Regions from separate parts of the Glutamicibacter sp. NPDC088483 genome, predicted to be linked through region 4. Evidence: riboswitches for the same ligand, from Rfam matches in the RefSeq annotation. Region 4 holds a riboswitch; each other region holds the start of a gene.
What was found. A riboswitch is a leader RNA that binds a small molecule or an ion and turns the genes downstream of it on or off. The one in region 4 is predicted to bind S-adenosylmethionine.
Positions count from the first base shown of each region.

Region 1 (5,947 bases), on a different contig from region 4:
AAGGTTCGCGTGCGGTTGGCAACGATGCCTGCTGCGGCATTGCGGGCCCCCTTGCCGATACCTGCCAGTACGGCGAGCAGGCACAACTGGAAGAAGGCAGGTTCGAGGGTGGAAGCTATCTTGCGTTGAATGATATTGGCTTCTTCCACCGCAACGTCAGTGAATATCGCGGTGCCGGTACCGGTCAGCGGCTGGCCGAAGCCATCCCAGTCGTCAAAGATCTCCACGCCCTCGGCATGGCGATCGACGATGGCGTATTGGCGCCCCTCAATCCCGTCGGTGGTCGCCATGACCACTACCCAATCGGCGAAGATCGAGCCAGTGGTGTAGTACTTCTCGCCGCGCAGCACCCAGCCTTGCCCGGTCTGGACCAGCTTGGTATTGGTGGTGCCAAGGGCATTGCCGCCACGCTCGGTCGCAGCGTTGCCGAAGATTTCCCCGGCAAGCACCCGCGGGAACCAGCGGTCCTGGAACTCTGCCGGCTGCAGGGAGATGGTTTCTACGAAGGAGAAGTGGCTGCGCAGCAGGTGCGCCACATTCGAGTCCGCCGCGGCCAGCTCAATCAGCAAGCGGAACAGATGCTCGTGGTTGATAGGCGAACCGCCATGGCTTTCTGGCACACGCAGCGTGGTGAAACCGGCATCCTTGAGCCACTGCACCTGCTCGAAAGGCAGGATGCGCTGCTGCTCGCGTTCACAGCTTCCTTCAGCAATTCTGGCAAAGACCGCTTGGAATCGCTCCAGAAGTTCCTGGTAGCGGCTTTCGATTGCGGGCGCGGCGATCATCGTCATGGGTTCTCCCTGCAGAACGTCGATACTTTGAGTAAAGGAGTCGGAAAATGTGGTGCCCCACAACGCCGAAGTTCAGCGTCGTGGGGCCAAGGGCCTACTTATTCCAGGTGGCGAAGTCCGCTTCGAGATCGCGGTCCCAAGGAGTGCCCAATGCACCGTCGAGGTAGCTCGCGTACCATTCGCGCACCTCATCGGAGTGGTAGGCCTCTTCCAGCGCCTTGCCCTTTTCGGTGTCCGTAAACCCTGGCTTTGCGCCGATGATGTTGATGTACGGGAGCGCTTCTTCTTCCTCTTCGAAGAGCAGTGCGTCCTTCGGGTTCAGTCCGATCTCGGCGCCGAGCCGGGCGAAAAGGAACCCGGCATCCACGTCAGGCAGGGTCTTTGAGAGCGACTGCTGATCTACCTCAACGAACTTGAAGCCCTTGGGGTTCTCCAGGATGTCGTTCTGCGACAAGTGAATCACGCTCTTGCCCTCAGCTACCTTCAGGACACCGGCCTTATCCAACAGGGCCAGAGCGCGTCCGTTGTTGGCGGTATCCACAGGCAGTGCGATGGTCGCACCGTTGGGCAGGTCCTTGATGTCGTCGTATTTCTTCGAGTACACGCCGGCAGGCGAGCTGTACATGTAGAAGGCCGGCTCCACGTCGACGTTCTGATCCTTCTTGAACTGTTCCAGGTAAGCGCCGTGCTGGAAGAAGTTGGCATCGTATTCGCCATTGGACACCACGTGGTTCGGCTGCACGATGTCGGTGACGTAGGTAGCCTCCAGAGTCCAGCCCTTTTCGGCCAGCAGCTTCTGTGCGATTTTGGTTGGTTCCTGCGATGGGGCCGATTCGGTGACAATAACCTTGATGGTCTTGTCACCGGTGCCGGCGGCCTGTCCACCTGCCAGGCCGCAAGAAGCCAGCGCGAGGAGTGCGGCGGAGCCGGCGGTGAAAGTTAGGAAGGTGCGGCGAGAGAATGCCATGGTGTTGTCCTTTACTGAAATGCGAGTTGAGCGGGTTTTGTGTTTAGCGCTTGTCAGCGGCGCGCGATAGCCGAGTTCCGACGAACTGAACTGCATGCACCAGCAGGATCATCAACACGATGGCTAGCAGCATGACTCCGGTTTCATAGCGGTAGTAGCCGTAGCGGATTGCGAAGTCGCCGATACCGCCTCCGCCGACCAGTCCGGCCATGGCCGAATACGAGATGAAGCTGACGGTCATGATGGTGATGGAAGACAGCAGTGCAGGCTTGGCTTCAATCAGCAGCACTTCACGGATGATCTGTCCCCGGGTGGCGCCCATGGCCTGCGCTGCTTCGACAACGCCATTGCCAAGCTGGCTGATGTTCTGCTCCACGAACCGGGCGAAATAGGGGATCGCGTTGATGGTCAGCGGAACGATAACCGCCGCGGTGCCAATGGTAGTTCCCACAACGAATCGGGTGAACGGGATGATGGCGATCAGCAGGATGAGGAATGGGAAGGAACGGATTGTATTGACCAGCCCGTCAACGATTCGGTGCAGTCGCGGACGTGGGCGCAAACCGTTGGGAGACATCGAGTAAAGCCAAATGCCCAGCGGGGTTCCCAGGAGAATCGCGATCGGGATGGAAACCAGCAGCATCGCAAAGGTCTGCGCCATGGCGACCCAGATTTCCGGGGCAAGTTCGATGATGCGGTCAAAACTGAAAGCTGCTGCGTTGCCGTTGCTCGTGGCTAGCACTACTGACGTGAAATTCATTGGTAATCCAGGTTCTCTATACGCGGGCTACGGTGGCAGCGACGGCTTGGTCCTGCTTTGGCTGGCGGTTAAGCGTGAGTTCGTCACTGATCAGGTAGCGGCCGATTGGCGTCACTGGTTCAAAGCCTGGTTCTCGCAACGAACTCAGGGCGAACTCTTCAACTACCGCTCCGTCTTCCATGACCGAAACCTTGTCGGCAATGGCCTTAATAACGTTCATCTCGTGGGTGACGATGACTGTGGTGATGCCAAGGCTGGCGTTGATGTCACTGAGGTATTGCAGCACCGACGTTGTCGTTCTAGGATCCACGGCACTGGTTGGCTCATCGCACAGCAGGACCTTGGGCTCGGTGACCAGCGCGCGGGCAATGGCGATGCGCTGTTTCTGGCCGCCCGAAAGCTGTCCTGGATAGGCGGCAGCCTTGTCAGCGAGGTCCACTATGGACAGGGCTTCCAGCGCACGTTCACGGCGTTGCTTTTTCGGAACACCAGCGAACTTCAGATTCAGCTCGACGTTCTGTTGCGCGGTGCGATTGTTCAGCAGGTTGAAGTGTTGGAAGATCATCCCGATCTCATGACGCTGCTTTCGCAGGTCTCCTTCACTGAGCCCGGTCAGTTCGACGCCATCCACGATGACCTGGCCCGACGTGGGACGCTGCAGCAAATTGATATTGCGCAATAGCGTTGACTTTCCCGCACCGGAAAATCCGATAATTCCATGGATGGTTCCGGCCTGGATTTCCAGCGAGACATCCTTGACGGCCGTGAATTGATCTTGGCCCTTGCCGAAGGCGGTCGTTACGTTTTCAAGACGAATCATCATCGCTCCCTTGGTGCTTGGTTATGCGGAGCGCACTTCGCGAAAATCATCTGCGTTCCACAGATTTTCCGTCGCGAAGTGAAAGTACTCCATCGGTTCTGGCTGTAGCACCGCTCCCTCTCGGGTGGTTGCTGCGACGTCGTTGAGCCAGATCTCTCAGTCGCTCTGGATGGTGTGCGTTCGGTTGTACGAGCCGAACAATTCAAGTCTGGAGTCCACGCCCGCAGGCCGGCAAACGTTACTTCAATCGGCGTCATCAAGTCATAGTCCGGACGGATCCACGCTGAAATCACGCAATAATCCACGTAGCAATCTGACACATTTCGCTACTTCCCCTCTTTGTGACGAAAGCCTTGCAGTTTCTGCCCATCTCTCGCTGGCTTGTGCCAGCAATCTTGGGTGGGGAATTCAGCGATGCCTACGGTGGTTGTAGCAGATGCAGACCAACGAGAGGACCCCATGAAGATCGCAATTACCGGTGCCACCGGACAGCTTGGAAATCTAGTCATCGACGCGCTGCTGGCGCGCGGGGCGAATGCCGCTGATCTGGTCGCCATTGGCCGCTCCGAGCAGAAGCTGGAACCGCTGGCAGGCAAAGGCCTGGAAACCCGTGTTGCCGATTACAACGCCCAGCCAACTCTCGTGTCCGCACTCGAAGGCATAGACAAGCTGCTGCTGATTTCGGCCAGCGAGGTGGGCCAGCGCGTTGCCCAGCATGAGAACGTCATCAATGCCGCCAAGCACGTGGATGTCTCGCTGATCGCCTACACCTCCATTGCCAACGCCCTGTCCGGCGGCATGAAGCTCGCCGAGGAGCACATCGCCACCGAACGGCTGCTGGCCGGATCCGGCATCGACTACGTGCTGTTGCGCAATGGATGGTACATCGAGAACTACACCGACCAGTTGATGGGCTACCTCAACAGCGGCACGGTGCTCGGTGCCGCCGGCGACGGCAAGATCAGCGCTGCCGCCCGTGCAGACTATGCGGATGCCGCTGCGGCCGTGCTGCTTTCCGAGGAAGACCAGAACGGCAGGATCTACGAGCTGGGCAGCGACAAGCCATTCACCCTCGCCCAGCTTGCTGGCGCGGTTGGCGCTGCCGCCGGCCAGGACATCGCCTACCAGGAAATGGATCCCGGGCAACTGGAAAAGATCTACGCTGATGCCGGCGTCCCCGGACCGTTCGCGCACATCCTCGTCGATACCGACATGCGCATTCGAGAAGGAGCGCTGGAGGTGGACTCCGGGGAGCTGGCTCAGCTGATCGGCCGCGCCCCGGCTTCCTTGGGCAAAGTCATCAAGGACAACCTGGACAAGTAGCCCAGGTGTACTAGGGTTCCAGCGGGCAGGCACTGGCGGCGATCGAGGCCGCGGTGCCTGCCCGCCGCTTTAACGCGTCACAACCCGGAATATTCGCGCGGCAATGCCGAAATTGCCGCGCAAACCCATGGTGCTGCGTGTCACAACCGCGTGGCGAGTTCCCGCTCCCGTAAATTTGCGCATACTTCATCCCCACCTGCAGAGGAGATCAAAGCATGCCACGAGTACGTTTAAGATCAGTTGCCTGCGCGGCAGCCATCGCCTTGGGCCTGGGAGCTTTCTCAGCGCTTCCGGCGAGCGCCGAACCACGGCACACCCAGAAGGACCCGACCGCCATCGGCACTGGAGGCGCAGTCTCGTCGGTTGATCCGGAAGCCACGGCTGCCGGCATCGAAATCCTGCGCAAGGGAGGCAACGCCGTCGATGCGGCTGTGGCAACCGCGGCGGCACTGGGCGTCACCGAACCCTATAGCGCAGGCATTGGCGGCGGCGGATACTTCATGCACTACGATGCGAAGTCGGGCAAGGTCAGCACCATCGACGGCCGCGAAACCGCCCCGGCAGGCATTGGGCATGATGCCTTCATCGATCCTGGAACCGGCGAGCCGTATAACTTCACCCCGGACCTGGTCACCAGTGGTGTGGCCGTAGGCGTGCCCGGGACAGTGGCCACCTGGCAGCGCGCACTGGATAATTGGGGTTCGCAGAACCTGAAACAGGTTCTGCGGCCGGCGACCCAGATCGCTTCACGCGGCTTTGTCATCGACGAGACGTTCCGCGAGCAGACCCTGGACAACAAGGAACGGTTCGCCGCGTTCACCTCCACGAGCGAATTGTTCCTGCCCGGCGGAGATGCTCCGGAAGTCGGGAGCATTTTCAAGAATCCGGATCTCGCACACACCTACCGGATGCTGGCCAAGCAAGGCATTGATGGATTCTATGAGGGCGAACTGGCTGCCGACATCGCCCAAACGGTACAGGCGCCGCCAAAGAGCAAAGACACCACCCTCCCGGTTCCCGCAGGGCAGCTGGGCACCGCCGACCTGGCCGGCTACGAAGTGGTGGAGCAGGCACCGACAAAGGTGAACTACCGGGGCTACGACGTCTTCGGCATGGCTCCTTCTTCCAGTGGCGGAACGACCATCGGCGAATCGCTGAACATTCTGGGCGAATTCGATTTGCCAGCCATGGAAGAACCCGATGCCTAGCATCATTATTTCGAGGCAACTGCGCTCGCCTACGCTGATCGCGGCAAGTACGTCGGCGACCCCGCGTTCACCAGCGTC
Region 1 is NZ_JBIVMP010000007.1:102,691-108,637, reverse strand. Features, by position in the region: gene ACIP6G_RS15255 (acyl-CoA dehydrogenase family protein) at 1-791, opposite strand, end outside; gene ACIP6G_RS15250 (MetQ/NlpA family ABC transporter substrate-binding protein) at 886-1,758, opposite strand; gene ACIP6G_RS15245 (methionine ABC transporter permease) at 1,802-2,518, opposite strand; gene ACIP6G_RS15240 (methionine ABC transporter ATP-binding protein) at 2,535-3,341, opposite strand; SAM riboswitch class I at 3,425-3,514, opposite strand; gene ACIP6G_RS15235 (NAD(P)H-binding protein) at 3,798-4,661, shown strand; partial or broken gene ggt (gamma-glutamyltransferase) at 4,877-5,947, shown strand, end outside.
Region 1: linked by a shared signal. The riboswitch ahead of ACIP6G_RS15240 (methionine ABC transporter ATP-binding protein) and the one ahead of ACIP6G_RS12000 (bifunctional o-acetylhomoserine/o-acetylserine sulfhydrylase) in region 4 are both predicted to bind S-adenosylmethionine.

Region 2 (5,947 bases), on a different contig from region 4:
TGATCGCGTTGAGGACCAATGGCGTGAGCACCACCTGCGCCTGGGCGCTGGCCAGCTCTGCCGCATCGTTGGCTGCTTCGTCCTCTTCCCCGGTCACCTCGCCGGTGTGCAGCGCCTGCGCAGTTTCATAGGCTCCCTGCAATGCCGTCGACACTCGTTCCACCGTTGCCGCGGCAGCGAAGGCCGCCGCGGAGACCTCGCCGATCACCTGCAGCAGCTGCGGGTCTTCGGCCGCCAGATTGGCCGCGGCATGGCTGAAGGTCCGCTTGCGCGCCTTCAGCTCGGCGGCGAAGTCGCGCTCGGCTGCTTTGGCGGAGCCGGCCAGAACAGCGAGCAGCACCTGCTGGTAGAAAGCTGTCTGGTACTTGAAACGCGTATCGAAGTCGATGAGGTCTTCTTCGGCGACAATCGCATCGGTGAAGGTGGAGGTGCCGGTACCCGTGGTGCGCTGGCCGAAGCCATCCCAGTCATCGGCCAGCTCGACGCCGGGCTGGTGGCGGTTGACTGCGGCGATCACGCGCTTTCCGGTGTCGGTGCGCTCTGCGTAGGTATCGAGCCAGTCGGCGAAGATCGAGCCGGTGGAGTAGTACTTGGTGCCGTTGATCTTGAATCCGCCCTCGCCGTCCGGGGTGACCTTGGTGATCACGTCCCCGACCTTGACGGTGCCGACCTCGGTCCAGGAGTTGCCCACCAGTTCTCCCGCCACGAAGCGGGCCAGCCACTTGTCGCGCCCCGGGCCGGGGGCCGCAACCAGACGGTCCTCGACGAAGGCGAAGTGCGCGCGCAGCGCTTGGGCAATATTGGAATCCGCGGCCGCGAGATCCACGAAGAGCTCGAAGAGTTCGGGCAGCGTAGCACCGGCACCTCCGTGCGATTCCGGGATCCGAACCGCACCAAAGCCGGCAGCAGCCAGGTCCGCGACCTGCTGGTAGGGCAATTCGCCGGTGCGGTCGCGTTCGGCTGCGCCCTGCGCAATGCGCGCGAAGAGCGGTGCGAAGCGGTTTTTGAGTCCTGCGAGTCGATTGCCAGTTGCCAGTACAGTCATCGTTCAGTCCAATCCGGGAGAAGTTTTCTTAGGTGTACAGCGAGAGCGGCTGGGACTCTCCGCGCAGGAAGTAGGCGCCGACCTCGATCTTCTTGTAGTCCACTGGGTCGTGCAGCGAATGGGTGCGCACATTGCGCCAGTACAGGTCCAGACCCACCGAGTTCGCAGTCGAAGATGAACCGGTCACCTCGAAGATCCGGTTCGCCACATCCACTCCCACCTCAGTGGAGACCACCTTGGCTTCAGCAATTTCCACGGCCAACGCCGCTCGTTCGGGCTGGGTGACTTCCCCGGCCTTCGAGAGCAGGGCATCGAATTTCCGGCCCAGCTTCTCGGTCAGCGCCGCCACTGCTGCAGTGCGGGCTTTGAGCTCTCCGACGGTGCGCTGGAAGATCGGGTCCTGCGAGTAGGTCTCTGCCTGCGAGAACAGCCAGGCGTTCTTGCGGCCCAGCAAGATCTGCTTGCCGCGCTCCAGTGCTCCCTGGGCGATGCCCAGGTAGAAGTTGGCGAAGGCCAACTGGATACCGGGGGTAAGCAGGGTGGAGACCGGTTCATCGGTGACGAATCCCAGCAAGTCCCCTGCTTCGAGCCGCACGTTGTGGAACTTCAAGGAATTCGACGCGCTCAGCCGCTGTCCCAGGTAGTCCCAGTCGTCAACGATTTCCAAGCCATCGATATCGCGTGGCAGAACCAACGCGAGAATCTGCCCGTCGTATTCTCCGCCCTGGACCAGCGCGTTGATGACGATGACCTCGCCAACACCGGAACCCGTGGAGAATCGCTTGGCTCCATTCAGTCGGTAGCCGTCCCCTTCGGCGCTCAGCGTCAAATCCGGATCAACTGGATTCACCGAATCGCCCCAGAGCCAGCCACCTTCCACGGTGCGCTGCCACCATGCCCCTTGGGCTTCTGCCGGGGCATAGAACGCAATGCCGGACTGGTTGATGTAGTGGTAAGCCAGCAACTGCGAGATGGATCCATCAGCTGCGGCCAGTATGCGGACCGCTTCGAAGGCCGTTTCCCAATGGGCTCCGGCTCCGCCGAATTCTGCAGGCACCAAGAGATTGAGCAACCCGGCTTCGCGCAGCAGCTGCACTTCGGCGAAAGGCTGGGCGTTCTTTCGGTCGCGTTCGAGCGCGTCAGCCGCCAGCTTGTCAGCTACTTGCTGGGCGACGTCGCGCCAATGAGCCAGTTCAGCTTCATCAGCAGTGCCGGTGTAGGGCACGCGCGGCAATTGGGTATCCAGTACAGTCATCTTCGTTCTCCTCTTGGGCTATGGATTCCGAAGGATGCAGAAAATCTGCGGATCCATCGAACCTGGCGTTAGCACTACCTGCGGAGTGCAGGCTTGCTGCGGCGTCTCGGAGCCAGGCCTCTCAGCCGCTCTGGATGGGTTGTGCTCCGAGTCAAGCATTACTGGCAGGTCCTCGGGAAGGGCGCTGTCATGCGGAGGAACAGCAGGACAAAATACGTCATCTTCGCGCCTTCGCCCTGCCGGAAAACGGGCAGATAAGACGTCATATGACCTTCGCATGACGCACTTGGCATGCCGGAACTGGATCTCAAGAGCGTTCCCGCAGGCATCGATTGGGAACACAGCGTGGATCAGGGCACTTCCATGCGACCGCATAGAATGGCCATTCAAGATCAATCGGCAGAAGAGGCGGCAAGTGGATCCAGCAGGCGTGATTGCCTTCATGTTCGGGTTGCTGAGCATAACGCTGGTCGCAGCGTTCCTCGCCCCGATGGCACGGGACCGGAAGCTCGCTCGCAATGCGGCGATCGGCATCAAGACGCGCCACACCTTGGCCAGCGATGACGCCTGGTTCGCCGAGCATCAGCAGGCTGCGCCCCTGCTTGCCGCGGCTTCCTGGGCCGGTTGGGCGGCATTGGCCAGCGCAGCAGTTCTCTGCCTGCTGGGCCAATTCGGTTTCGCCTTCGCCGCGATCGGAACCGGCTACCTGGCCGCCATCGCGTTGCTGGTGATCTCGACTGCCACAGCGAATAAGGCCGCGCGGAGCTTCCCGGCGGCAGGCCTGGGCTAATCCAGCACTGCTTAAAGCAACGGATCGCGCCATCTGCCGATGGAGCGATCCGTTGCTTTCTTGGAAGGCGTGCTGCTAAAGCAGTACGGCTCCCAGGACCAGTACAGTCAGGAACCCCGCGGTGCCCTGGATGGCGGTAGCCACGCTCAGGGTCTTGTAGGCGGTGATCACCGGAATGCGGCTGAGCTGCGAGACGACCCAGAAGTAGGAGTCGTTGGCGTGCGAGACAACCATCGCACCGGCACCTACGGCCAATACGGACAGCACCATGCCCAGCTCCGAACCCAATCCCAGGGAGCCGAGCATCGGAGCGACCAGCGCGGAAGTGGTCACCATTGAGACGGTGGACGAGCCCTGGGCGGACTTCAGTGCAGCGGCGATCAGGAATGGCACAGCCAGGCCCAAGCCCAGTCCGCTGAGTGAATCCGAAAGAATCGTGGTCAGATCCGACGCGGCCAGGACCGCGCCGAAGCCGGCGCCGGCACCGGTGATCAGCAAGATCGGAGCAGCGGTGCGTACAGCTTCGTTCATCTGCTCATTGAAAACCGCCAGCTTGCTGCCACCGCTCAAAAGGAAAGTCGAGGAGATCAAGCCGAAGATCAGTGCAATAACCGGCGTCCCCAGGAAGGAAAGGATTTCCAGGGCAGCGCCTTCGCCCATCGGGTGCGAGGGCAGCTTCGCAATGGATGCGGCACAGATCAGCACCAGCGGAATCAGGATCGGCATGAAGGCCAGCGCCGGGCTGGGCAATTTTCCGAAGCTTGCACGCAGCTGCTCATAGTCGAGTTCGGAGATGTCATTGTGGTCGTCGCTTGGCAACGGGGTCCATTGGGATTTGTTGAAGCGGCTGGCGTAGGCCAAGCCAGCAAGTGCCGAGATGGCCGCAACGGGCAATCCGACTGCGATGATCAAGCCCAGGTTATCGGCAATGCCGATGCTTTCGGCCGCGGCCAGCGGGCCCGGAGTTGGAGGCACCATGGTGTGGGTCGCGTACAGGCCGGTCATCAGGGCGATGGAAGTTGCCAGCCCGGAGACCCCGGTACGCAGGGTGATGGCTTTGCGCAGCGAGTTGAGCACCACGTATCCCGAGTCGCAGAAGACCGGAATGGAAACGATGTAGCCGATAATCGATAGCGTCAGGTTGGGGAACCGGGTACCCAGGACCTTGATCAGCGCATCTGCCATGGAGATCGCGGCGCCGGATTTCTCCAGGATGACACCGATCATTGTTCCGAACAGGATCACCAGTCCGATATTTCCCATGGTGCTGCCGAAAGCCGTGGTGACCGTCGAAGCCACGTCGGCCAGCGGAATCCGGTAGGCGAAGGCCGCCAGGATAGCGGCGCCAACGAGGGCGAGAAATGGGCTGATCTTCAAGCGTGCTGTGACCATCACGATGGCCACAACAAGGATCAGCAGAACTAGCAATTCGTACACGGCGGGTTGGCTCCTTTGCCAATATCGGTAGTTCAATGCGCCCAGCCCGCAATGGCTCAACGGGTGGACCAGCCCTATCGGCAAAGCCGCTCAAGGCTTTGCCCGTTGGGCTAGATGCCACCGTGCCACCCCGGGTTTCGGGCGCAAAGATCGATCATCCTGCCAATACTAGGAAAAGTGACCCCGAATACCTATGGGCACACGACCACATTTGCCTGGGTTCGAAAGAGCCAATGTGTGCAAACATCCCACCCTTCCCAGCCCCGGCGCCAGCTCCCCTAGTTTCCAGGGCCTAGAAAACATGCAGCTGGCCCAAGGCCACTCTCGCGTAGATGGCATGCTGGAGTTTCAGGGACTCGCTGGACCGCCGAATATCGATGCCGCTGACCTGGCTTATCCGCTCAAGTCTTTGAACCAAGGTATTGCGGTGAATATGCAGATCCGTGGCTGCTTGGCTCATCGAAGCAGCTGTCGCAACGACCAGCAGGGTTCTGGCTTGTTCCTCATTGAGCTGCATCGCTGGAGCAGCTGCATGGTCCAGGCTGCGGGCTGGGGTGCGGGCGATAGCCACAGCAATTTCCCGGCTCCACATGCGGCGCCGCGCGTGGGATGGCACGAGTGCCGGATAGCCCACCAATACGCGCAGCACTTCGGTTTCGGCCATGAGATCCTCGGCCTTTTCGACAGGCGCGGAGACCAGGAAACGTTCCTGGTCCATGCGCTCGGGAGCGAAAGCTGTCTCACTGGCAGCGCAAAGCCTCCAGTACGCGCCGGAAAGGCTAATCCATGACGTGCGGTGATGATCCTTCGCCGGCTCTTCGAGCGACGGATCCCCCACGCTTCGGGGCAGCCAAGCTTCAATGCATTTCGGCCCGCGCAAACCATGCGCTGCGAGCGAGCGGTCGATCACTTCAGGTGCAACGCGACCGGCGATCAACGCAGAAATAATGTCGCGGGCTTCGGTCTCGCGCCGCGCGCTGCGAGAGTGCTCGCGTTCTTGGGCAAAGAGCAATTGAACGGTCAATGCAATCAGGCCGGCCAGCGGTTCCACCTCGTGGGGAGCTCCGGTCACGCCCACAACGCCGCAGAGCTGGTCGTTCAGCACCAGCGGCACATTGACCCCTGGCTGGGTTCCGGCCGAGCCGTCGGCCTGGCTGACACGGATGATGCCGTTGCGTCGGATCGCCTCTGCGCTGCCGTCGTGGTGGGTACCGATACGCGCAGCATCCGTAGAAGCAATGATGACTCCGTGAGCATTCATGATGTTCACATTGCGGTTGATGGTCGGCGCAATCGTGTCGACGACTTTCTGCGCCAACGCGCTAGCCAGCCGGGGTTGCTCCTTTTCGCGCATGAGCTCATCCTATCCGTCACATACAGCTGAACGACGGAAACGCGCGTCTGGCGGCCGAGTCCCGTC
Region 2 is NZ_JBIVMP010000004.1:336,780-342,726, reverse strand. Features, by position in the region: gene ACIP6G_RS10650 (acyl-CoA dehydrogenase family protein) at 1-1,045, opposite strand, end outside; gene ACIP6G_RS10645 (acyl-CoA dehydrogenase family protein) at 1,074-2,300, opposite strand; SAM riboswitch class I at 2,351-2,441, opposite strand; gene ACIP6G_RS10640 (SdpI family protein) at 2,716-3,090, shown strand; gene ACIP6G_RS10635 (GntP family permease) at 3,166-4,527, opposite strand; gene ACIP6G_RS10630 (CdaR family transcriptional regulator) at 4,820-5,881, opposite strand.
Region 2: linked by a shared signal. The riboswitch ahead of ACIP6G_RS10645 (acyl-CoA dehydrogenase family protein) and the one ahead of ACIP6G_RS12000 (bifunctional o-acetylhomoserine/o-acetylserine sulfhydrylase) in region 4 are both predicted to bind S-adenosylmethionine.

Region 3 (5,947 bases), on a different contig from region 4:
CCACGGTGATGGTCTTGGTCGGACCGGCACGGTGCTTCGCGATAATCACGTCAGCTTCGCCCGGACGGTTTTCCTTGTCGTAGACGTCATCACGGTGCAGCAAAATCACCATGTCGGCGTCCTGCTCAATCGAGCCCGATTCGCGCAGGTCCGAAACCATTGGCTTCTTGTCGGTACGCTGCTCGGAACCACGGTTCAGCTGCGACAGCGCAATCAACGGAACGTCGAGTTCCTTGGCGAGCAGCTTGAGGTTACGCGAGAACTCGGAAACTTCCTGCTGGCGCGATTCCACACGCTTGCCCGAGCTCATCAGCTGCAGGTAGTCCAGGATGATCATGCGCAGCTCGTTGCGCTGCTTGAGGCGACGGCACTTGGCACGGATTTCCATCATGGACATGTTCGGCGAATCATCAATGAACAACGGGGCTTCGTTCAGCCGGCCCATGGTCGTGGCGATCTTGGTCCACTGCGCGTCTTCCACCGAGCCCTTGCGCAGATCCTGGAGCTGGATGGATGCTTCGGCCGAGAGCAGGCGCATCGCAATTTCATTGCGGCCCATTTCCAAGGAGAAGAACACGGTGGCCATATTGTGCTTGATGGCAGCAGAACGGGCGAAGTCCAGCGCGAAGGTTGACTTGCCCACCGCAGGACGGGCGGCGATGATGATCATCTGGCCGCCCTTCAGGCCCTGGGTCAGCTCGTCGAATTCATAGAATCCGGTGGGCACACCGGTAATGCCATCGCCCGCGTTGGCCGCGTTCTCGATTTCATCAACGGTGTCTTCGATGATGTCCGAAAGGCGCACGTAGTCTTCACTGCTGCGGTTCTCGGCCACCTTGTAGACCTCTGCCTGGGCTTCGTTGACGATTGCGTCAACTTCACCATCTGGCGAGTAGCCCATCTGGACAATACGCGTTCCAGCGTCAACCAATCGGCGCAGCACGGCGCGTTCGCGCACAATTTCTGCGTAGTACCCGGCGTTGGCTGCAGTTGGAACCTGCTGGATGAGATTGTGAAGGTAGGCGGCGCCACCAATGCGCGAGATTTCGCCGCGCTTGGTCAGCAAGTCGGCTACGGTGACCGCATCGGCTGGTTCGCCACGACCGTAGAGGTCGACAATCGCCTCGTAAATCGATTCGTGGGAGGGACGGTAGAAGTCGGTGCCGCGAATGGATTCAACGACGTCAGCAATGGCGTCCTTGGAGAGCATCATGCCACCGAGGACCGACATCTCGGCCTCGATATCCTGTGGCGGCTTGCGCCCTGCGTCGGAATCTCGTCCTTCGTAAACCGGCTCAGCACTCATTGCAGACACTTCCATCCCCTATTGACCCGCTGGGAAAAATTATCCTTGCCTCATGGCAACGCTTCATCGTGTCAGTCGATACGGACATTTGGATGTCAGGCGCCTGTGGATATTTCTCTCCCGAACCCAACACTAGGGCTGTTATTAACAGGCGTAAACCTCATTATCCACAGAATATGTGGATAACACTCCTCTACCTGTGGAGTTCCCTGTTCACAGTCTGGGGAGAACTCTGTGGATTACCCCACTCTACGTATCATTAATATCTGTTGACTTGGTTGTTTGTATTCGCACACCTGTGGACAGAAACTTAATTCATTGAAGCTCACGCCAACCGACCCAAGGTTATCAACACCCTTAATCGCCCAGTTCCCGGGGTTTTTCACCCTTTGTACACATTTGCCCACGTCTTGTCCACAGTTTTGTGGATAACCTTGTGGATACTGGTCAATTTACAAAACCCTAAGTCACCGTGGATTAAATTCGCCAGCAAGGCCGGATCTTCCAGTAGTCCACAATCGGCTAGGGTTTCTGCGTTCGGGGGCGGTGGATAACTTAATGTGTGCAACGACTCTGCGGGCGAACCTGGATCAGCGACTGGGCTGCCGGCGCACTCTCGCCACTTCGCGTCCGCAACGCGCGCCAGTGAAGACGCCATAAAGCGCCGGTTTCATTTGTGATGCGCGGCCTTTGCATGGCTCGGAAACCCCATCCGAGGGTTGCCGGCAATTCGCTGCCACTCTGGTCCAGCGTGCAGCGAGGATCCATGAGCTACCTGCGCGGTTCTGTTCGACAGCCCAGGCGGGTGGCGGATATGGCGAGTTCAAGGTTTCTCGCGACAGATACTTTGATGACGAGGTTATCGCCAAATGCCTGGGGCAGCTGACCCAAGATGGCAGGCCATGAGATTGCCAGCCATCTTGCCACGTCTTCAGGGTGGCGAGAGAGAACGGGCATTGCCGGTGTCGAGGGCTGCGGGGAACGGCTCAACCCGCCTAACCGGAATTCAAAAAGCTCCGGCCAGATCGATGATTTGATCTCGCCGGAGCTTTGGAAGATGCGAAGCGCTTATACGAGCTCAGGAATCGGCAGCGAATGGAACCGCGAATCATGGAAGATCTGTGGCGAGTGCTCGGAGGTGCGGTGCCCGTGGACTTCCATCAGGACTACCCAGTGATCCCCCGCTTCGACCTCGTTGTAGATCGAAGTCTCCAGCCACAACGTGGAGTCGTTGACGAAGAGCGCGCCCTGATCCGAGGAATAGGTATCGATTCCGCGGAACCGGTCGCCATTTTTCGACGCAATCTGAGCGCAGACACCATCATTGCGTTCGCTCAGCACTGAGACGCCAATGCGGCCAGCTTCGCGCAGCTTTGGCCAAGTGTTCGAGCACTTCTGCACGGCGAACATCACCAGTGCAGGTTCGAGGGAAACTCCCACGGTAAACGATGAAGCGACAATTCCGGTCTTCACGCCATCCAGTTCTGCACAGAGGGCGGCTACCCCTGATGGATGCTGAGCGAAAACCTTGCGCAGGGTCAACGGGTCAAGTTCAAGATTCAATGACATGGCTCGATTCCTTTGGGTCTTGCCCACCGCGCAGTAGCCTGCAAGCATTGGCTTCTCGTTACTCGAAGCCGCTTGGGCTGAAGTTCCGCGCCGTGTGCGGTACTTGTTCCAGCACATTTTGTGTGGAACCGAATCCTCACCTGGAGCACCCCACTACCGTTGAGAGGGTTGCCGATCAGCAAGCCAGGGCTTATAGCTGATGCTCTTGATTCTGTTTAAAACGATATGGCTCATGACGAACAGCCGTCAAACATTTCACTTCGCAAATCGCAATATTCGACGCAATATTCGATCCAAGGCCCCGCCAGAAGTCCTTGGGCAGTCTTTTATTCGCCATACGCCGCGCTTCTTGAACGCCTCGGCCCCATGATCGCAGCAGGCTTCCGCCGCTCTTGATTCGGCAGAACACTAACGCCTCCCCTGGGCTCGGTGCCCTGGCGCGAATTCCCTACCGCCCACCGTAATGAAACTTGGTTTCCCGGCATGACGCTGAGGTTCATGCCACTATTGGTCATGGAGTGCATTGAGTCACACTCCTGCTTATTGTTCTCCGTAACCATCGATGACGATTGAGGAATAGCCACACCATGGTAGAGATTCAGGCAAACCATTCAGAATTGACCCCACTGCGTTTCTTGGAACGCACAGCCGAGGCCTATCCGAAGAAGACCGCCGTCATCCATGGAACTCGCAGCTTCTCCTATGAAGATTTCGAAGCACGGGTGCACCGCTTTGCCCAGGCGCTGAAGGCTCGCATTGAGCCGGGCGACCGCGTGGCCGTGCTGGCACCGAATACTCCCGAAATGCTCATGGCGCATTACGCCGTACCGCTGTCAGGCGCAGTCCTCGTTGCCCTGAACACCCGACTTTCGGCCCACGAGCTGCAATACATCATTGATCATTCTGCTGCCAAGCTGATGCTTGCCGACACAGAGCTGTTGGAGAACACGAAGACCCTGCGCCGCGAGAACCCAACGCTGGAGGCGCTCATCGAGATCACCGATGACCAGTACGCCGGAGAACGTCCGGACGTGCCCGTGGACGCCACCTTGGACGAGCTAATCGCACAAGCCTCGGATGAAAGACTTCCCTACGCCATCGCCGATGAGCGGGCTCCGATCACTCTCAATTACACGTCGGGCACCACCGGCAAGCCGAAGGGTGTGCTCTACTCGCACCGCGGCAGCTACCTGAACTCGTTGGGCGAAGCGCACCACCAGGGCTTCACCGCCAAGACCCGCTACTTGTGGACCCTGCCGATGTTCCACTGCAACGGCTGGTGCACTCCATGGGCCGTCACCGCGGCGGGAGGAACCCACCTGTGCCTGCGCGGCGTGCGCGAAGATTCCGTTTGGGATGCCATCGAGAATCTTGGAACCACCCACTTGTGCGGCGCTCCGACCGTCTGCTCCATCATCGCCGACTCCACCCGCGCCCACCAGCTCGATGCGCCACTGCGCATCACCACCGCAGGAGCTCCCCCGTCCCCGGCAATCATCTCCAAGCTGCAGAAGCTGGGCATCGAGGTAGTCCATGTATATGGCCTCACCGAGGTATACGGACCGTACACGGTGTGCGAGTACCAGGATGAGTGGGATGCCCTCGATGGCCCGGACCGGGCCGCGAAGCTCGCCCGCCAAGGCGTTGGCATGATTACCGCCGAGTCCGCACGCATTGTTGACGAGAACATGAACGATGTCCCGGCGGATGGACAGACCATGGGCGAAATCGTGCTGCGCGGCAATAACGTCATGATCGGCTACTATCGCGATGAAGCGGCCACTACCCAAGCTTTCCATGGCGGCTGGTTCCACACCGGCGATCTGGGTGTCATGCACCCGGATGGCTACATCCAGGTGCGCGACCGGGCCAAGGACATCATCATTTCCGGCGGCGAGAACATCTCCACCATCGAGGTGGAGCAGGCGCTGGCCTCGCACCCCGAGGTGCTGGACCTGGCCGTCATCGGCATAGCGGACGAGAAATGGGGCGAGCGTCCGGTGGCATATGTCATCCGCGCCAGCGGATCCTCCCTGGACGCGCAAACGCTGATTGAATTCGCCCGCGAAAAGCTGGCCGGTTTCAAGGTGCCGCGCACCATCGTCTTCCCGCAGGATCTGCCGCGCACCTCCACTGGTAAGGTGCAGAAGAATGTCCTGCGCGCCCAGGCGCTAGAAGCCAGCACACCGAACTAGCCCGAGGATCACCAATTGGATATCTCAGCACCACGGATTCCCAACAAGTCCAGCCGTTTCAGCGAAAGCATCGGACTGGAATTCGATGAAATCACAGCCACTGAAGTACGCGGCCACGCGCAGTTGGACGAGAACCACCACACCCCCTGGGGCGTAGTCCATGGCGGCGTGTACACCTCGATCATCGAGAGCGCAGGATCGGTGGGCGCCAGCTACGCGGTGGCCGAACGCGGGCAATTCGCAGTCGGCGTGCACAACGCCACCGACTTCCTGCGCCCTTCCACCGGAGCACGGGTCCAGGTGATCGCCACCGCGCTATTCCAAGGGCGCACCCAGCAGCTCTGGGAGGTCATCATCACCGATGAATCCACCGGCAAGCAGCTATCCCGCGGCCAGTTGCGCACCCAGAATGTGGATTTGCCTGAGAAATAAGACCCTCATGCCGGATGGGATTCGACTACGTGGCTTGCACGGCAACTCGACATGGGCAGGTCTACTTCGACATGAAGAAGGCCCGTGCCGACGGCACGGATTCTCATGCTCTGGAAATGGGCAAGTTGTTAAATCAATTCAGCTCAGCGCAAGCCAAGACTCCATGTGCCAAACCAGCTACTAGTGCGCTGGGTTTGCAAATAGTGAAGGCAGCGGCAGGGATACCCTTGGGCTGTTGGCGGTCCAGTTCAGTGAGCTTCTACTTCACATAATGTTTCTGCAATCCACTGAAGTAGTCCTCTCAAGCAAAGAAAGAAGTTGCGCAAATGAACGTCTCCTCCAAGAAACTCATCGGCAAATGTCCCCTATGGACTTGGGTGATGATGGGACTGGCGCTTGCATCGGCCCTGGCCCTAGTTGATTGGAACGGCTCAGGGGAGGCAAA
Region 3 is NZ_JBIVMP010000004.1:131,640-137,586, reverse strand. Features, by position in the region: gene dnaB (replicative DNA helicase) at 1-1,306, opposite strand, end outside; gene ACIP6G_RS09765 (flavin reductase family protein) at 2,375-2,875, opposite strand; SAM riboswitch class IV at 2,970-3,086, opposite strand; gene ACIP6G_RS09760 (long-chain-fatty-acid--CoA ligase) at 3,463-5,070, shown strand; gene ACIP6G_RS09755 (PaaI family thioesterase) at 5,086-5,502, shown strand.
Region 3: linked by a shared signal. The riboswitch ahead of ACIP6G_RS09765 (flavin reductase family protein) and the one ahead of ACIP6G_RS12000 (bifunctional o-acetylhomoserine/o-acetylserine sulfhydrylase) in region 4 are both predicted to bind S-adenosylmethionine.

Region 4 (5,947 bases):
CGAGCCCCTTCCGGGGTTCAGTCTCCGAACACCAAGGTCCGAAGCACGCCATCGAGCTGCGTGGCATCGGTCAGGAATCCATCGTGGCCAATCGGCGAATCAATGTAGTGCACCGGTTTTGGCTTGGCCAGCGACGAAGCCAGCTTCACTGACTGCTCAGGAAAGTACAACCGGTCAGTGGTTACCGCGGCAACCACCACGTTGACCTTCGCCAGTCGCGCCAAGGCGGCTTCCAGGGATTCATGGCCGCGAGCCACATCATGGCTCATCAGCGCCTCGGTGAGCACCAGGTAGCTGTTGGCATCGAAACGATTCACCAACTTGCTGGCCTGATGGTCAAGATAGCTTTCCACCTGGTACCGCCCGCGAGGCCCCTCGAGCAGACCCGTTGGCTTCTCGCCATCCTGCGGGTTGCGCGAGAAACGGGTTTCAAGCTCGGCCTCGGAACGATAGGTGATGTGGGCCAGGCGGCGAGCCAAGCCAAGACCGGCGTCCGGGCGCGCATCGTTGCCGTAGTAGTCGCCATTGCAGAAGTGCGGATCCAACCGGATGGATTGGGTTTGCACCTGTGCAAAGGCAATTTGCTCGGCAGTCGCCTGCGCGCTCGAGGCCATCACTACGAGGTTCTTGACTTGGTCGGGGAACTCGACGGCGTATTCCAACGCGCGCGCACCGCCCATCGAACCGCCAATGACCGCATGCCAGGAATCGATTCCCAGTTGCTTGGCCAGCCGCGCTTCAAGGCGCACCGAGTCCTTGATGGTGACGAAAGGAAAGCTCGAACCGTAGGGCAGGCCCTGGTCGCCCAAGGACGAGGGGCCGGTGGAACCATTGCAACCACCCACCATGTTGATGGACACGACAAAGTACTCATTAGTGTCAACCGTGGCGCCGGGGCCTACGAGCTCTTCCCACCAGCCGGCGCTTTGCGAATCGCCTTGCGCAACGTGGGCATCACCGGTGAGCGCATGCATCACCAGCACCGCGTTGGAGCCATCAGCTGCTAGCGTCCCCCACGTTTCATAGGCCAGCACCACGTCCGGAAGGAATCCACCGAATTCGAAGTGGTGCTCCCCCACGGACTTACGGCGCAAAATGCCGTCTTGTCCGCCGGCGAGCTCTTCGGCGCGCAGAGTATCTTCAGTAGTCACAATGGATGCCATGCCTAGAGGGTTTCCTGCAGTTCCTTGTTCTCGAGGGCTGCAACAGCTTGGAAGCCCAGTTCCAGATCGGCCAGAATATCCTTGATATTCTCCAGTCCGACGCTCAGCCGCACCAGTCCCGGGCTCACGCCGGCCGCAACCTGCTCCGCTTCGGAGAGCTGGGCATGGGTGGTGGAGGCCGGGTGGATGACCAATGAGCGCACGTCGCCGATGTTCGCGACATTGGAGTGCAATACCAGTGCGTCCACGAAGGCCTGGCCGGCTTCCGAACCGCCCTCCAGTTCGAACGCGATGATCGAGCCGGCGCCCTGATCGCTGTACTTCTGCGCACGCTCATGCCAAGGCGAGGACTTCAGGCCTGCGTAGGCGACCTTCTGCACTTCCTCGCGGGCTTCGAGCCAATTGGCAACTTCTACGGCATTCTGGCCGTGGCGCTCAATGCGCAGCGACAAGGTTTCCAGGCCCTGCGCGATCAAGAACGCGTTGAACGGCGCAACCGAGGAACCCAAATCGCGCAGCAACTGCACGCGGGCCTTGAGGATGTAGGCCAGATTGGCGCCCAGGATGCCGTTGACACCCAGGTCGCGGGCGAAGACCAGGCCGTTGTATGACTCGTCCGGGGTGTTGAATCCCGGGAAGCGGTCGGCGTCCTTGGCGAAGTCGAAGTTGCCCGAGTCCACGATGACACCGGCAATGGCATTGCCGTGGCCGCCAAGGAACTTGGTGGCCGAATGGATCACGATATCCGCGCCCCACTCGATCGGGCGGATCAGGTACGGGGTGGCCAGGGTGTTGTCCACCAGCAGCGGCACGCCAGCTTCGTGGGCGATCGCCGAGATGCCCTCGATGTCCAGGACGTCCTGTCGCGGATTGGAGATGGTTTCCCCGAAGAAGGCCTTGGTGTTCGGACGCACCGCGGCACGCCAATCATCCAGGTTGTCCGGGTCCGAAACGAAGGTGACCTCGATGCCCAGGCGCTTGAGCGTGTGCTTGAGCAGGTTCTGGGTTCCGCCATACAGGCTGGGGCTGGCCACCAGGTGGTCGCCGGCTTCGGCCAAATTCAAGATGGCGAAAGTGGTGGCAGCCTGTCCCGAAGAGAGCAGCAGTGCTCCAACGCCGCCCTCCAGGTCAGCGACGCGGGTTTCCACCGCGTCAGTGGTCGGGTTGCCGATACGGGTGTAGATCGGCTCCAGTTCCTGCAGCGCGAAACGTGCAGCAGCGCTCTGGGCGCTGGGGAAGACGAAAGAGGTGGTTTGGAAAATCGGGAGAGCCCGTGCTCCGGTCGTCGGATCCGGGGTCTGGCCGGAGTGGATCTGACGGGTTTCAAATGACCAGTTATTGCTCATGGTTTCCTCCAAATAGCGTTTCATGACTATGGGGGTACGCCACTGAAAAGACACCGACAGGAAGCACCATATCGTGACGACTTCCAGGGGTAACCCGCGCTTGTCCTTGATGCCTTGTGCGTTCAAGGGCCAGGTCTTCACCCGGGGCACCCCACCGCGGTTGGAGGGTTGCCGCCCAGTAAGCCGGGGCTTGTTACTGGGACTCATGACCTGGTACCAGTTTGCCCGAAAACCGAAGATCTTTGCAACGCAAGGGCTCGTCATTGGACTCAATCGGTCATATTTCGCGAATATTGCAGGTTCATCGCAGAGTATTCGATAGCATCACGGCACTTAGGTGTGCCTAAGTAGAGACTCGCATCACATGTTGCCATGATGGGCACATGATGAGGCTAGATCACGTAAGTTATGCATGCGGCCCAGACGGGCTGTTGCCAACCGCTGAAAGAATCTCCGAGTCCCTTGGACTGGAATTCGTCAAGGGCGGCGTGCATCCACGATTCGGAACACGCAATGTCATCTTCCCGCTCAAGCACGGCCAGTACCTGGAGGTGGTTGAAGTCCTGAACCACCCGGCCAGCGACAAGGCACCCTTCGGACAGGCGGTTCGCGCCCGTTCGGAGCTCGGCGGCGGCTGGATGGGCTGGTGCGTCTCGGTGGAGGACCTATCCAGTGCCGAGGACCGCTTGGGCCGCAAGTCGGTGCCGGGCAACCGGAAGTTCCCTGATGGCCGCGAACTGACCTGGCAGCAGATTGGCATCAAGGGCCTGATCGCCGATCCGCAGTGCCCGTACCTGATTTCCTGGGATGAAGGATCCGAGGAGCTGCATCCGTCCAAGGCGCTGGAACCTGCCGGCGCCATCAGCCAGATCGCCATCGCCGGCTCGCGTGAACGGGTGCTGGATTGGCTGGGCCAGCCGCAGAACGTCAATTTGGGCGCTGTCACCATGCAATATGAAGCGCCGAATGGCACTCCGGGCATCATGTCGGTTACCTTTGAGACCGAGTCCGGAACCGTGGTGCTGTAAACAGTTCCGCAGAGATCGCAAGTAGGCGGGGACAATGGCGTCCCCACCTACTTTCTTTTCCTTAAGGCCGGTCCAGCCGCTTCCCCAGGACCGCGACGTGCTGGTCTTCGAAGCCCAGCCGTTCATAGAAATCGATGACGGCAGAGTTCTCCTCGCGGACCATGAGCTGCACCTTGGGCACGCCGAGATCCCGCAGCCACAGGACAGCGGCATCCACCAGCGCCCTTCCCAGTCCGTTGCCCTGCCGGCACGGATCCACCGCAACATAGTAGAGCCAACCTCGGTGGCCATCATGGCCAACCATCGCAGTAGCCATGAGTTGATCGTTCTCAACGATGGACAGCACCGTGGAAGTAGGCTCGGCCAAAGCCCGTCGGGCGTCGGCGAGCGCATCATTCCACGGACGAGTCAGCCCAGTTGCTTCCCACAATTCAACTGCTTGGCGAAGGTCCTCTTCGCGCAGCACGGTAATCTGCATTGGCTCAGCTTACCGGCGCTACTGGCCGATTCCGATGGCCGGCCCGACCAAGGCGTATCCCACGAAGCCGATGGCATCAAGCAGGAAGTGCGCGATAACCAGCGGCATCACCCGCCCGTACTTCTGGTATACCCAGCCGAAGACGACGCCCATGAGCATATTGCCGATCATCGGCCCCACCCCCTGGTACAGGTGGTAGCTGCCTCGGATCATCGCAGAACCAATAATCGTGCTCCACAGGCCCAGCTTCAATTTCTTGGCGTAGGTGAACAAGAATCCGAGCATCAGCACTTCTTCGAGGACTGCATGACGTGCAGCCGACAGCAGAAGCACTGGGACGCTCCACCAATAATCGCCAAGATTCGCTGCTGACAGTGCCGTGGTGACGCCCAGTGCCCGCCCAGCGGCATAGACGCCCAGCGTTCCTACTCCCATGGCCAAGAACATCCCCGCCCCGAGCAGTGCGTCCTTGCCCGGCTTGCGCATATCGAAACCGATGTCCCGGATAGTTCGTCCGGTCGTGCGCTTCATCAGGTAGAGCGCCAGCACGACGGGTACCAAGGCAAAGAAGATGTCCAGCAGCTGGTAGGAGAAATCAAAGAACTCGCGGGTGCTCAGCGGGTTGTTCAGCGATGTAGTCTGCTCGCGCAGCGGCGCCCGGGTGACCTTGTCGGCAAAGCTCAGCAGCGAGTAGACCGCGCTTTGTCCCAAAGACAGGGCAAGAACCAAGACGATCTCGAATTTGAGGGTCTTGCGGGTTGCTGTCTGCTTAGATTGTTCAGCGTTCACGTTTCCGATCATAGGCTGATCTGGCTGTGCGCGTACTGAGCAGCCACGTGGCAAACCTGCGATAGCCTGAGGTTGAGACCACCAGCAAGCTGAACGAGAAGAGTGCGAGTGAGCCGTCCTGCCACCATTGGAGAACTGCAGATTGCCCGTCAGCTCTGCCCCGATCTTTCCTGGGAAGATGCGGCCGTGAACGAAGGCGGACAATTCCACAAGGTGGTCATTGGCAATCCGCAAGCGGTGATTCGCATGGCGCGCACGCCAGCGGCCACGGAGCAGATGCCCCGTTCCGTCAAGCTGCTGTCTTTGCTGGAGGGCCAGCTCAACTACCAGATTCCGGTGGCGGTTTCCGAGATCCTGCACGTCGACGGACTCAGCTCCGTGGCCATGTCTTTCATCCCCGGCAGCGCCCATGAACCGCATTACGGGGATCCGAAGGTGCTGGGACAGCTGGTCAAGGATTTGGCCGAGCTGCCGCTGGAGCCGATCAGCGAGCATCTGGCCGAACCGTTTTCATTCCGTGGCGAATGGACCCAGGCCAGGCAGCAGCAATGCTTCGATGCGCTGCCCGAGGAACTGCGAGGGCCTGCTACCGAGCTCTGGGCCCAGCTCGATTTCCTGGCGCAGGTTCCTGCGGGCTTGGTTCATGGCGATTTGGCCGGCCACAACATGCATTGGATCGGCGAGAAACTGGTTGGCATCTTGGACTGGGACCTGGCCGCTGCGTGGGACCCGGCTTTGAACACCGCTTACCTGAGCCTGTGGCATGGGTTGGAAATGGCGGATTTGATTGCTCCCAGCGCCGAGGAAGCATACCGGGCCAAAATCTGGTTGGGCCTGATGAGTCTTGAACGGCTATCGGATACGCTCTCGCGCACCGACAACCCGAAGATGGGCAAGCTCATGCGCAAGATTGGTCCGCGCATCCTCACCGCCGCGCAGACGGTACGGAAGTGAGCTCCTCGCTAACCATTCATCCCGTCGCGACAGCATTCTCACCAACCAGAATCCGATATCGAACTGTAGCTTCCTAAGCGAGGAAAAATATGACCCTGAAAAACGCATTCGCTCTCATTGCCCTCGTAGGAACTTCAATGGCGTTCACAGGTTGCTCCCTCAGCGATTCCAGCAGTCCTCCTCCACCAG
Region 4 is NZ_JBIVMP010000005.1:177,877-183,823, reverse strand. Features, by position in the region: gene ACIP6G_RS12005 (homoserine O-acetyltransferase) at 18-1,163, opposite strand; gene ACIP6G_RS12000 (bifunctional o-acetylhomoserine/o-acetylserine sulfhydrylase) at 1,166-2,509, opposite strand; SAM riboswitch class IV at 2,601-2,720, opposite strand; gene ACIP6G_RS11995 (VOC family protein) at 2,893-3,537, shown strand; gene ACIP6G_RS11990 (GNAT family acetyltransferase) at 3,599-4,015, opposite strand; gene ACIP6G_RS11985 (type II CAAX endopeptidase family protein) at 4,034-4,816, opposite strand; gene ACIP6G_RS11980 (phosphotransferase family protein) at 4,913-5,758, shown strand; gene ACIP6G_RS11975 (hypothetical protein) at 5,848-5,947, shown strand, end outside.